3 regions of the Streptomyces sp. NPDC007346 genome follow, and region 2 is predicted to be linked to each of the others. Evidence: riboswitches for the same ligand, from Rfam matches in the RefSeq annotation. Region 2 holds a riboswitch; each other region holds the start of a gene.
What was found. Region 2 has a riboswitch for thiamine pyrophosphate ahead of thiO (glycine oxidase ThiO). Riboswitches for the same ligand answer to the same signal wherever they lie in the genome.
Positions count from the first base shown of each region.

Region 1: another riboswitch for thiamine pyrophosphate. It lies ahead of thiC (phosphomethylpyrimidine synthase ThiC); the one in region 2 lies ahead of thiO (glycine oxidase ThiO).
Region 3: another riboswitch for thiamine pyrophosphate. It lies ahead of AB0917_RS11095 (thiamine ABC transporter substrate-binding protein); the one in region 2 lies ahead of thiO (glycine oxidase ThiO).

Region 1 is NZ_JBEYKR010000147.1:7,959-12,426, forward strand. Features, by position in the region: gene AB0917_RS28280 (YibE/F family protein) at 20-1,366, opposite strand; TPP riboswitch at 1,437-1,570, shown strand; gene thiC (phosphomethylpyrimidine synthase ThiC) at 1,563-3,383, shown strand; gene AB0917_RS28290 (DUF805 domain-containing protein) at 3,689-4,042, shown strand; gene AB0917_RS28295 (hypothetical protein) at 4,143-4,468, opposite strand, start outside.
Region 2 is NZ_JBEYKR010000051.1:39,201-43,668, forward strand. Features, by position in the region: gene pknB (Stk1 family PASTA domain-containing Ser/Thr kinase) at 1-510, opposite strand, end outside; gene AB0917_RS16040 (thiazole synthase) at 663-1,457, opposite strand; gene thiS (sulfur carrier protein ThiS) at 1,460-1,681, opposite strand; gene thiO (glycine oxidase ThiO) at 1,678-2,859, opposite strand; TPP riboswitch at 2,857-2,969, opposite strand; gene AB0917_RS16055 (hypothetical protein) at 3,023-3,364, shown strand; gene AB0917_RS16060 (FAD-dependent oxidoreductase) at 3,394-4,468, shown strand, end outside.
Region 3 is NZ_JBEYKR010000029.1:16,748-21,215, forward strand. Features, by position in the region: gene AB0917_RS11090 (iron ABC transporter permease) at 1-484, opposite strand, end outside; gene AB0917_RS11095 (thiamine ABC transporter substrate-binding protein) at 580-1,680, opposite strand; TPP riboswitch at 1,763-1,879, opposite strand; gene rlmN (23S rRNA (adenine(2503)-C(2))-methyltransferase RlmN) at 1,966-3,072, opposite strand; gene AB0917_RS11105 (phosphatidate cytidylyltransferase) at 3,184-4,269, opposite strand; gene frr (ribosome recycling factor) at 4,269-4,468, opposite strand, start outside.

The DNA.
Region 1 (4,468 bases), on a different contig from region 2:
CACCCCCGCCGCACGCCTCTCACGCCTTACGGCGACGGCCCCTGCCGGTCCGTGCGGGGGCTGCGGCCGTGGACGAGGAGGTGGAGGCGCCCGGCCGGTCCGCGGAGACCACCAGTGCGGCGAGCACGGTCGTCACCGGCACCGAGGCGACCAGACCGATCGAGCCGACCAGCGTACGGACGATCTCCTCGGCGACGAGTTCGCTGTTGGCCACGGTCCCCACGCTGCTCTGAGCGATGGAGAAGAGCAGCAACAGCGGCAGCGCCGCGCCCGCGTACGCCAGCACCAGGGTGTTCACGACCGAGGCGATGTGGTCCCGTCCGATGCGGATACCTGCCCGGTACAGCCCGCGCCAACCCATCTGCGGGTCCGCCTGGTGCAGTTCCCAGACGGCGGAGGTCTGGGTGACCGTCACGTCGTCGAGCACCCCGAGCGACCCGATGATGACGCCGGCCAGCAGCAGACCGCTCATGTCGATGTCCGGGTACAGCCCGTGGATGAGGCCGGTGTTGTCGTCGGTGTTGCCGCTCAGACTCGCCCAGCCGATGAACAGGGAGCCGAGCAGCCCGATCAGCAGCAGCGAGATCAGCGTGCCGATGACCGCGACGGATGTGCGGGCCGTCACCCCGTGGCACATGTAGAGCGCCGCCAGCATGATGGCGCTGGCCCCGATCACCGCCACCACCAGCGGATTCGATCCCTGCAGGATCGCCGGCAGGATGAACAGGGTCAGTACGGCGAACGAGACGGCCAGCGCCACCAGCGCCATCACCCCGCGCAGTCTGCCCACCGCGACGACCGCCAGGGCGAAGATCGCGGCCAGCAGGGCCATCGGGATCTTCCGGTTCACGTCGGTGACGGAGTACTGGAGGTCGCGGGGCGCGTCGGGGGCGTACGCCACGACGACACCCTGGCCCTCGCGCAGCTGGCGGGGCGCGTCCGGCTGGACCACCTCGACGAACGTACGGCCCTTGTCGTCGCCGCTGGTCACCTCGATGGTCGCCTTCGCGCACTCCCCCTCCTGCTCGTTGACGGCCTCCCGGCCCGAGGGGGTGGAGGTGTCACCGGTCGGGGGGACCTGTGCGGCGTTGACGTCCGCGCAGTCGACCTTGACGACCTGGACGACCTTGCCGTCCTGGGTCTGCCGGTCGAATCCGACGCCCGTGCGCTCGTGGTCGGGGACGCCGCCGGGCCAGAACGCGATGAGGCCGACGACGACGGCCGTGGCGAACGGGATCAGTACGGCGGCGATGACCTTGCGCAGGTGCTTGGAGACCGGGGCGGCGGGTCCGTGGCTGTGCGTGTGGCCGTGGGTGTGGCCCTGGGGCGGCGGCTGGGGGGCGGGGTCGCTTTGAGGGGAGGTCACGGGGCGATCATCGCAAGAACAGGGGCGCCCTCTGTTCAGCTCGCCGGAAAGGACGCTAGCGTGGAGGCACATTTGCACACGCGGGAGCTCGGAGCACCGGGCTGAGAGGGCGCTGACCGCCGTACATCCGTACGGGACACGCTGCGCCGACCGCCGAACCTGTTACCGGGTAATGCCGGCGTAGGGAGTAGGTCTCATGACCACAGCGGACGCACGCACGCCTGCCTCGAAACAGAGCGACGGGACGCCGAACGGCACGACGCCGGACAACGGGACCCGCGACGACGAGGCCGGGAAGTCCATCGGCTGGCACAAGGGGTACGTCCAGGGCTCGCGCCCGGACCTCCGGGTGCCGGTCCGACAGGTGCACCTCACCAACGGCAAGGACGTTACCCTGTACGACACTTCGGGGCCGTACACCGATCCCGCCGTCGACACCGATGTCCGCCGGGGCCTCGCGCCCCTGCGGGAGAACTGGATCATCGCCCGCGGCGACACCGAGGAGTACACGGGTCGCCCGGTCCGTCCCGAGGACGACGGGCTCAAGCACACCACGCCGCGCGGCGGGCTGCGCAACCTGGACGCAGTCTTCCCCGGCCGGCCCCGCCAGCCGCGCCGCAGCCGCGACGGACGCCCCGTCACTCAGCTCGCGTACGCCCGGCGGGGTGAGATCACCCCGGAGATGGAGTACGTCGCGATCCGGGAGAACGTCGAGGCCGAGACCGTACGGGAGGAGATCGCGGCGGGCCGGGCCGTGCTGCCGGCCAACGTCAATCACCCCGAGATCGAGCCGATGATCATCGGCAAGCGGTTCCTGGTGAAGGTCAACGCCAACATCGGCAACTCGGCGGTCACCTCCTCCATCGAGGAGGAGGTGGACAAGATGACCTGGGCGACCAAGTGGGGCGCCGACACGGTCATGGACCTGTCCACCGGCCGTAACATCCACACCACCCGCGAGTGGGTGCTGCGCAACTCCCCCGTGCCGATCGGTACGGTCCCGCTCTACCAGGCCCTGGAGAAGGTGGACGGCCGGGCCGAGGAGCTGACCTGGGAGATCTACAAGGACACCGTCATCGAGCAGGGCGAGCAGGGCGTGGACTACATGACGGTGCACGCCGGGGTGCGCCTGCCGTACGTCCCGCTGACGGCCCGTCGTAAGACCGGCATCGTCTCGCGCGGTGGCTCGATCATGGCGGCCTGGTGCCTCGCGCACCACAAGGAGTCGTTCCTCTACGAGCACTTCGAGGAGCTCTGCGAGATCCTCGCGACGTACGACGTCACCTACTCCCTCGGTGACGGACTGCGCCCCGGGTCGATCGCGGATGCCAACGACGAGGCGCAGTTCGCCGAGTTGCGCACGCTGGGCGAGCTGAACACCATCGCCAAGCGGTTCGGCGTCCAGACGATGATCGAGGGCCCCGGGCACGTCCCGATGCACAAGATCAAGGAGAACATCGACCTCCAGCAGGAGATCTGCGAGGAGGCGCCGTTCTACACGCTCGGCCCGCTGACCACCGATGTCGCGCCCGCCTACGACCACATCACCTCGGGCATCGGCGCCGCGATGATCGCCTGGTGGGGCACGGCGATGCTCTGTTACGTCACACCCAAGGAGCACCTGGGGCTGCCCAACCGGGACGACGTGAAGACGGGCGTGATCACCTACAAGATCGCCGCCCACGCGGCCGACCTCGCCAAGGGGCACCCGGGCGCGCAGGAGTGGGACGACGCGCTCTCCGACGCGCGGTTCGAGTTCCGGTGGGAGGACCAGTTCAACCTGGCCCTCGACCCGGACACGGCCCGGGAGTTCCACGACGAGACGCTGCCCGCCGAGCCGGCGAAGACGGCGCACTTCTGTTCCATGTGCGGACCGAAGTTCTGCTCGATGAAGATCTCCCAGGACATCCGCCGTCAGCACGGCGGTTCGCAGGAGGAGATCGAGGAGGGCATGGCCGAGAAGTCGAAGGAGTTCGCGGCCGCCGGGAACCGGGTCTACCTGCCGATCGCCGACTAGGCTCGCCGACCGCCTCTTCGCCCCCGACACCTCGGCCGGTGTCGGGGGCTTCCCGCGTCCGGGGCCGCCGGCCGGTGACATCCAGCCAGAACCGCTCCCTTATAGGCAGCTTGCCCGCTTGGTAGCCGTCTGCCACGGTTCAGCCCGTTGTCAGGCGACAGTATGGACACAGTCGTGTGGCAGCTGGATGTACGTTTCGCCGCTGTGTCAGCTGGGCTTGACCCTTTCCTTATCTGTGCCTTACTTTCCGGTTGCTTGGCTGAAATTTGTCGGCCCTCACACGGGGGCCCGGGGAGGGGAACACAGTGAACTGGTACCTGGACGTACTCAAGAACTACGCAGGCTTCAGCGGTCGCGCGCGCCGCAAGGAGTACTGGATGTTCGCGCTCGTCAACTTCGTCATAGCCATCGTCCTGTCGATCATCGGCGCGGCGATCGGCACGGACATCCTGTACTACGTCTACCTCCTCGCGGTCCTCATCCCGTCGCTCGCCGTCGGCGTGCGCCGCCTGCACGACACCGGCCGCTCGGGCTGGTGGCTGCTGATCGCGCTGACGCTGATCGGCGGCATCGTCCTGATCGTCTTCCTCGCCTCGGAGGGCAAGCAGGAGCCGAACCAGTACGGTGCCAACCCGAAGCTGGCTCCGCAGGCAGGCTGATCCACCGCTCCGCCAGGGCCGGAGCATCGCACAGGCCGGGCGCGGCACTCGCCGCCCCGGCCTGTGGCGTTTCGGGGCCCGAGGGCTCCCGGGCTCGCGCCTACTCCGGCCGGTGGTCCGGGCCGCCGAAGTCCGGGCTGGTGAAGTCGGGGCTCGTGAACGTCGGCCGGGGTCCGGCCGAGGGGCCGTCCTCCGGGCCGGAGAAGTCCGGCCTGCTGTAGCCGACCTTCGGGATGCGGTTGGGCGAGCGGTGCGGGGTCCGCGCGGCGCGGCCCGCGGCCGGGTCGGCCAGGGCGTCCCGGAGGAACGGCAGGATGCCGCGCTCCAGCAGGGCGTGCCGCCAGGCCTCCCGGGCCCGTGCGACCTCCTCCGGCAGCCCCTGTTCCTCGTCCTCGGCGGCCAGTGAGGTCGAGCCGTTGCGCAGGG
Region 2 (4,468 bases):
GGTGGCCGTCCCGACCGCCCTGACCAGGCCGAAGTCGGCGACCTTGACCCGGCCGTCGTCCCCTATCAGGACGTTCTCCGGCTTCATGTCGCGGTGCACGAACCCCGCCCGGTGCGCGGCACCGAGCGCGGCGAGGACCGGCTCCAGGATGTCCAGGGCCGCCCGGGGCTGGAGAGCGCCGCGCTCGCGCAGCACGTCGCGCAGGGTGCAGCCCGCCACGTACTCCATCGCGAGGTAGACGTACGCGCCCTCGGCGCCCTGGTCGAAGACCGCGACGACGTTGGGGTGGGCCAGCCGGGCCACCGACTTGGCCTCGCGGATGAAGCGCTCGACGAAGGCGGCGTCGGTGGCGAGCGCCGGGTGCATCACCTTGAGGGCGAGCACCCGGTCCAGGCGGGTGTCCACGGCCCGGTAGACCGTGGCCATCCCGCCGACGGCGATGCGCGCCTCAATGCGATACCGGCCGTCGAGCAGCTGCCCGACGAGAGGGTCCTGGAGGGTCGTGTCCACCCCGAGAGTCTACGAGCCGCCACCGACACGCCGGACGGGCCGGGCACTCCCGGGGCCGTTCCATGACCGATCCGTGACAGGAACACGTCCGGGATCGTGTGCCCTGGTGGTGAGCGCCTGTGCGTGCCCCGGTGGTGGGCGCGTACAGCTGCTCAGAACGCCGGACGCTCCGGGTCGAGCACCGCCCGCCCGTCCACCGGCGAGGACGCCTCGGCGAAGTGGCGGCGCGGGATGCGGCCCGCCCGGTACGCCAGGCGCCCGCCGTCCACCGCGTGCCGCATCGCGGCGGCCATCAGCTCCGGCTCCTGGGCCCGGGTCACCGCCGAGGCGAGCATCACGGCCGCGCACCCCAGCTCCATCGCCAGCGCCGCGTCCGACGCGGTCCCGGCCCCCGCGTCCAGGATCACCGGCACCCCGGCCCGCTCCACGATCAGCTCGAAGTTGTGCGGGTTGCGGATGCCGAGCCCGGAGCCGATGGGGGAGCCCAGCGGCATGATCGCCGCGCACCCCACGTCCTCCAGTTTCCGGGCCAGGACCGGGTCGTCGTTGGTGTACGGCAGCACGGTGAACCCGTCGTCGACCAGGATCTCGGCCGCGTCCAGCAGCTCGATCGGGTCGGGCAGCAGGGTCCGCTCGTCGGCGATCACCTCCAGCTTGATCCAGTCGGTGCCGAGCGCCTCCCGGGCCAGCCGCGCGGTCAGCACCGCCTCGCCCGCGGTGAAGCAGCCCGCCGTGTTCGGCAGCACCTGGATGGAGAGCCGCTCCAGCACGGAGAGGACCGAGCCCTGCACGGTCGGGTCGAGCCGGCGCATCGCGACGGTGGTCAGCTCGGTCCCGGAGGCGATCAGGGACCGCTCCAGCACCTCCAGGCTCGGCGCCCCGCCGGTCCCCATGATCAGCCGGGAGCCGAAGGTGCCGGGTCCCAGGGTGAAGACGTCGTCGGACACGGTCAGCCTCCCTGGACGGCGGTCAGGACCTCGACGCGGTCGCCCTCGCCGAGCGTGGTGGCCGCCCACTGTCCGCGCGGCACGACGCACTCGTTGACGGCGGCGGCGACCCCGGAGGGCGCGGTGGTCAGGGCGGCGACGAGGCGGTCCAGGGCGGTACCCGCGTCGAGGGTGCGCGGCTCCCCGTTGACCGATACGGATACGGGCGGGTTCGGCGTGCTCATACGGGCTGCTCCTGGAGTACGGGGGCGGCGGACGTGAACCGGCCCGGGGCGAAGGGGCGGGCCACCTCGGGCAGCTCGCCGGTGGTCAGCGCCTGGGCCATCGCGTCGCCGGTGATGGGCGTCAGCAGGACGCCGTTGCGGTGGTGGCCGGTGGCGAGGAGGAGACCGGGCAGGGCGGTCGCCCCGAGCAGCGGGGCGTTGTCGGGGGAGGCGGGGCGCAGACCCGCCAGGGTCTCGACGAGCGGCAGCTCGGTGATGCCGGGCACCAGTTCGTGGGCGTCGCGCAGCAGCTCGTACACCCCGCCGGCGGTGACCGTGGTGTCCCAGCCCATCTCCTCGCTGGTGGCACCGATGACCAGCTCGCCGTTCTCGCGCGGTACGAGGTAGAGGTGGCCGCCCCGGACCACGGCGCGCACGGTCCGGCTGAGGAAGGGGGCGTACGACCGGGGCACGGTCAGCCGCAGGACCTGGCCCTTGACCGGGCGGACCGGCGGCACGACCTCCCGCGGCAGCCCCGCGAGCCGCCCGCTGAGGCTGCCCGCCGCCAGGACGACCTGGTCGGCCTCCACCTCCGTACCGTCCCCGAGCACCGCGCCCGCCGCTCGCCCCCCGGTGACGGTGAGCCGCTCGGCGGACGCCCCGCGGAACACCACGCCCGCCCGCTCGCAGGCGGCCAGCAGCGCGGCGGCGAGCCGGCGCGGGTCCACCTGGTGGTCGCCGTCGACCCGCAGCCCGCCCCGTACGCCCGGCGCCAGCATCGGCTCCAGCCGGCGGCACTCGCGGCCGCTCAGCCAGACCGACTCCAGGCCCGAACGCTCCTGGAGGGCGTGCAGCTCCCGCAGATGGGCGCGGTCGTCGGAGTCCAGCGCGACGGCCAGCGTGCCGCAGGTACGGAAGCCGGTCTCCCGGCCGCTCGCCGCCTCCAGCTCCGCGACGAACTCCGGATAGCGGGCGGCGGAGGCGAGGTTGAGGCCGAGCAGCATCTCCTCGCCGTAGTGCAGTTCGGTGACGGCGGCCAGCATGCCCGCCGCGACCTGGGCGGCGCCGCCGCCCGGCCCGGGATCGGCCACGGTGACGGTCAGCCCGTGCTGGGCCGCCCGCCACGCGGTGACCAGGCCGATGATGCCGCCCCCGATGACGAGGACATCGGATCCGGAGGTCTTCCCCGAGACGCGCATGGGTGTCCAGCCCCTCCCTTCGCCGGCATGACCCGGATCAGGTTCGTACGGTCGGAGGCGCTCCAGCCTCCCTCTCAGCCCGGTGCCTCCGGGCTCCCGCGAGTGTTCTACCTTGGCCAGGGTAAACCCACTCACCCATGGCACAGTCAGGGGAGCAGCCACTGTGGCCCGTTCGCTCGACGGACTCGTCCTCTCGCCCGTCGCCGACCAGGCCCCGGGCCAGGTCGGCACCCGTACCCGCTTCACGTACCACGAGCGGGCCGGCCGGATCTGGGCCGAATACGCGGGCGGTGACGTGGTCCGCGGCCACCTCGTCGGCACCCGCGACGGGGACGCGCTCGACTTCCGCTACGTCCAGCTCAAGCAGGACGGAACGACCTCTTCCGGACACTGCCTCTCCACCGTCAGCGAACGCGCGGACGGCCGGGTGCGGCTGGAGGAGCGCTGGGAGTGGGAGTCCCAGGAGGGCAGCGGGACGAGCGTGGTGGAGGAAGTCGCCGTCTGACGTCGCGTCAGCTGCATAGACTGGTACACGTGAGCGAGCAGACGGAAGACCACGCGGAGCGGCGGCCGACCCGGAGCGTCGTGGTCGTCGGAGCGGGCATGGCGGGCGTGCAGAGCGCCGTCGCCCTGCGGGAAGCCGGTTTCACCGGCCCCGTGACGCTGATCGGCGCCGAGCCCCACCAGCCCTACGACCGGCCGCCGCTGTCCAAGGCGGTGCTGCTGGGCGAGGCCGAGGACTCCGCCTTCGACATCGACTTCGAGGCGCTGGACATCACGCTCCGCCTCGGCCTGGACGTCACCGCCCTGCGCGCCGCCGACCACGTCCTGGACACGGCCGAGGGCCCCGTCCCCTACGACGTCCTGGTCCTGGCGACCGGCGCGGAGCCCATCGCCCTGCCCGGCACCGAGGGCGCCCCCGGCGTCCACCTGCTGCGCACCCTGGACGACGCCGCCCGGCTGCGGCCCGTCCTGGAGCGGCGGCAGGACGTGGTCGTCGTCGGGGCGGGGTGGATCGGCGCCGAGTTCGCCACCGCCGCCCGCGCCGCCGGGTGCGCGGTCACCGTCGTCGAGGCCGCCGCCCGTCCGCTGGCCGGCACGCTGCCGGCCGAGGTCGCCGCCCCGATGGCCGACTGGTACGCGCGGAGCGGCGCCGAACTCCTCACCGACGCCCGGGTCGAGCGCGTCGAGCAGGGCGCCGTGATCCTCGCGGACGGCCGGGAACTGCCCGCCGGGGCCGTCGTCGTCGGCATCGGCGCGCGCCCCGCCACCGGCTGGCTCGCCGGCTCCGGGATCGAACGTGGCCCGGACGGCTCGGTCACCGCCGACAGCGCGCTGCGCACCTCCCTGCCCGATGTGTACGCCGTCGGGGACTGCGCCTCCTTCCCCTCCGCCCGCTACGGCGAACGCCTGCTGGTCCACCACTGGGACAACGCCCTCCAGGGCCCGCGCACCGCCGCCGCCGCGATCCTCGCCGCCGAGCGCGGTGAGCCGCTCCCGGTCCACGACCCGGTCCCGTACTTCTGGTCCGAGCAGTTCGGCCGCTTCGTGCAGTACGCCGGCCACCACGCCCACGCCGACACCCTCCTGTGGCGCGGCGACGGCTCGG
Region 3 (4,468 bases), on a different contig from region 2:
GCACCCGGGCGGCCTCCTCCTGGCGCGGGTCCAGCTGCGACCAGAGGCCGCCGACCGTCCGGACGACCACCGCGTAGTTGAAGAAGACGTGCGCGAGCAGGATCGCCCACACGGTGGTGTCCAGCCGCAGACCCCACAGCTCGTCGAGGAAGCCGCCGCGCCCCAGCAGCGCCAGGAACGCGGTGCCGACGACGACGGTGGGCAGCACGAACGGCACGGTGACGACCGCGCGCAGCACCTGTTTGCCGGGGAAGTCGAAGCGGGCGAAGACGTACGCGCCGGGCAGGGCGATCAGCAGGGTGAGCGCGGTCGAGGCGAGCGCCTGCCAGGTGGTGAACCACAGGACGTCGAGGATGTCCGGACGGGCCAGCACCTCGCCGACCCGCCCGAACTGCCAGACGCCGTCCGTCTTCAGCCCGCGGCCGACGATCGCGGACACGGGGTAGGCGAAGAAGACGGCGAAGAAGGCGACGGGCACGGCCATCAGGCCGAGCCGCACCGCCGCCCCACGCCGCCCGCCGCCGCCGGACCCCGGTCCGGGCCCGGCGGCTTCGGTGGGGCCGCCTTGGGTGGGGCCGCCTACTTCACGACGAGCGAGTGCCACGTCTGGACCCACTGCTCACGGTTGGCGGCGATCTTGTCCGGGGCCACCGTGGCCGGCTTCTCGATGCTCTCGCCGAACTCGGTGAAGATCTCCGGCAGCTTCGCGTCCGTCACGACGGGGTTCACGAACATGTTCAGCGGGACGTCCTCCTGGAACGTCTTGCCGATCAGGAAGTCCAGCAGCGCCTTGCCGCCCGCCTCGTTCTTCGCGCCGTTCAGCAGCCCGGCGTACTCGGTCTGCCGGAAGCAGGTCCCGGTGGAGACGCCGGTCGGGGCCTCCTCGGGCTGCGGGTCGGCGTAGAGCACCTCGACGGGCGGGCTGGAGGCGTAACTGACGACGAGCGGCCGGTCCGCCTTGGCCTTCCTGCCGCCCGCGGAGCCCGAGAACTCCTCGTTGTAGGCCTGCTCCCAGCCGTCGACCACCTTGACGCCGTTGGCCTTCAGCTTCTTCCAGTAGGCCTCGTAGCCGTCCTCGCCCTGGGTGGCGATGGTGCCGAGGAGGAAGCCGAGGCCGGGCGAGGAGTTCGCCGCGTTCTCGGTGACGAGGAGGTTCTTGTACGCGGGCTTCAGCAGGTCCTCGAAGGTCTGCGGCGGCGCGAGCTTCTTGTCGGCGAAGAACTTCTTGTCGTAGTTGACGCAGATGTCACCGGTGTCGACGGGCGTGACGCGGTGCTTCTCGTCCAGCTCGGTGCCGTCCGCGACCCGGTCCAGGCCCTTGGCCTCGTACGGGGTGAAGAGGCCGTTGTCGAGGGCGCGGGAGAGCAGGGTGTTGTCGACGCCGAAGAAGACGTCGCCGCGCGGGGAGCCCTTGGTCAGGATCTCCTGGTTGAGCGCCGCGCCGGCGTCGCCGCTCTTGAGGAGCTCGACGGTGTAGCCGCTCTCCTGGGTGAACTCCTTCAGCACCTCTTCCGAGGCGTTGAAGGAGTCGTGGGTGACCAGGGTGACGGTCTTGGAGCCGCTGCCCTTCGAGGCGCCGGATCCGGTCGAGGAGTCGTCGGAGCCGCCGCAGCCCGCGAGGACGGTGACGCCGAGCGCCGCGGCGAGCGCGGTGGCGGCGTACTTCTTGGTGGTGTTCATGTGATTCCTCCTGGAGGTGACCAGGAAGAGACGCGGCCCCGCCCGCCGCCGGGACGTACCGGAAGCGGGCAGGGCGCAACAGCTTGAGTAAGGTCCGAACTTCCTACCCGGAATGACCCGGGCGAGGTTCAGAGGGTCTGCGGCCAGCCGGTCCTCGGTGCCGCACTCTCAGCGCTGTGGCGCTCCCCTGTCGGAATATGAAGTTGATTTCGGCCCAGGCTACACCGGTGGTTTTCGGCCTGGTCAGGTGAGGTGGGGCCGCCCCTTCGGTGTCCGCCGGGGCCCTCAGCGCTCGGAGGCCGCCAGCTGCCCGCAGGCCCCGTCGATCTCCTGGCCCCGGGTGTCCCGGACGGTGACGGGCACGCCGTGGGCCGCGATGGCCTCGACGAACGCCTTCTCGTCCTCGGGGCGCGAGGCGGTCCACTTGGAGCCGGGCGTGGGGTTCAGCGGGATCAGGTTGACGTGCACCCGCTTGCCCTTGAGCAGCCGGCCGAGCAGGTCACCGCGCCAGGCCTGGTCGTTGATGTCCCGGATCAGGGCGTACTCGATGGAGATCCGGCGGCCGGACTTCTCGGCGTACTCCCAGGCCGCGTCCAGCACCTCGCGTACGTTCCACCGGGTGTTGACGGGGACGAGGGTGTCGCGCAGCTCGTCGTCCGGGGCGTGCAGCGAGACGGCGAGGCGGCACTTGAAGCCCTCGTCGGAGAAGCGCAGCATCGCCGGGACGAGCCCCACGGTGGAGACGGTGATCCCGCGCTGGGAGAGGCCGAGGCCGTCCGGCTCGGGGTCGGTGAGCCGGCGGATCGCTCCGACGACCCGGTTGTAGTTGGCGAGCGGCTCGCCCATGCCCATGAAGACGATGTTGGAGAGCCGGGCCGGACCGCCGGGCACCTCGCCGTCGCGCAGGGCGCGCATGCCGTCGACGATCTGGTGCACGATCTCGGCGGTCGACAGGTTGCGGTCGAGCCCGGCCTGCCCGGTGGCGCAGAAGGGGCAGTTCATCCCGCAGCCCGCCTGGGAGGAGATGCACATCGTGACGCGCTCGGGGTAGCGCATCAGGACGGACTCGACGAGCGTCCCGTCGTGCAGCTTCCACAGCGTCTTACGGGTGGTGTCGTCGTCGCAGCTGATGTGACGGACCACGGACATCAGGTCGGGGAACAGCGCCTCGGCGAGCTTCTCCCGGGACCCGGCGGGGATGTTGGTCCACTGCTCCGGGTCGTGCGCGTACCGCGCGAAGTAGTGCTGCGAGAGCTGCTGGGCGCGGAACGGCTTCTCGCCGGTCGCGGCGACCGCGTCCTTGCGCTCGGCGGGCGTGAGGTCGGCGAGGTGCCGCGGGGGCTTCTTGGCTCCGCGGGGCGCGACGAAAGTGAGTTCTCCGGGCTTAGGCATGGTTCATCCAGTGTCGCAGACAGACGGGTGAGGGCCCGCCGCCCTGTGGACGACGGACCCTCACTCGTAGAACGTGCAGGTGGGACGTGGTGTGCGAGGCCGCACGGGCCCTCAGCCCGAGCCGACGAACAGCACGAGCAGCAGCCAGACCACCGGCGCGGTCGGCAGCAGCGAGTCGAGCCGGTCCATGATGCCGCCGTGGCCGGGGAGCAGGGTTCCCATGTCCTTGATCCCGAGGTCCCGCTTGATCATGGACTCGCCCAGGTCGCCGAGGGTGGCGCTGACGGCGACCGCGAGGCCCAGCAGCAGCCCCTGCCACCAGGCGCCGCCGTCGATCAGGAACTCCATGCACAGGGCGCCGGCGGCCATCGCGAAGGAGACGGCACCGAGCAGGCCCTCGCGGGTCTTGCCGGGGCTGATGCGGGGAGCGAGCTTGTGGGTGCCGAAGCGCCAGCCGACCGCGTACGCCCCGGTGTCGCTGACGACGGTGAGGAGGAGGAAGGTCAGGACCCGCCACGAGCCGTCGTCCGCCGTCAGCAGCAGGGCGACGAAGGTGGCCAGGAAGGGGACGTAGAACGCGGCGAAGACACCCGCCGTGACGTCCTTGAGATACCCCTCCGGCGGCTCGGTCATCCGCCAGACCAGCACCGCCAGGGCGGTCAGGGCCATGGCGACCCAGGCCCCCTCCGCGCCACGCGCGTAGCCCGCGACGACCATCGCGGCCCCGCCGACGGCCAGCGGGATCAGAGGGACCTTGATGCCCTTCTGCTCCTGGAGCCGGGAGGTGAGCTCCCACAGGCCGACGACGACGGCGAGGGCGATCACGCCGACGAAGACGGCCTTCACGATGAACAGCGAGGCGACGATGACGGCGCCGAGCCCCACGCCGACCCCTATGGCGGCGCGCAGATCACGCCCCGCACGCTTCTTCTGCGGCGGGGACGGCAGCGGGGTGGACATGGGCTCCTGCGGCATCTCGTCACGGAACAGGGGGCCGCTGACGTGCGCGGCGTCCCCGTCCCGGTCGGCACGGCTGACTGCGTCTCTACCTGCGTCGGGAACGTCCGGCACGTTGGGCATGGGCCGAGTCTGCTGGGCTTCACGCACATCGTAGGCGGGACCCGCCGGAGCGACCCCCATCTCGGGGGCGCCCCGGTAACCGGCTCCCTGCGGTGCGCCCCAGGAAGAGTCGTTCATCAGACTTCGAGCAGCTCGGCTTCCTTGTGCTTGAGCAGCTCGTCCACCTGCGCGACGTACTTCGCGGTGGTGTCGTCGAGCTCCTTCTCGGCGCGGCGGACCTCGTCCTCGCCGGACTCCTTGTCCTTGACCAGCTTGTCGAGCGCTTCCTTGGCCTTGCGGCGGATGGAGCGGATCGAGATCTTGGAGTCCTCGGCCT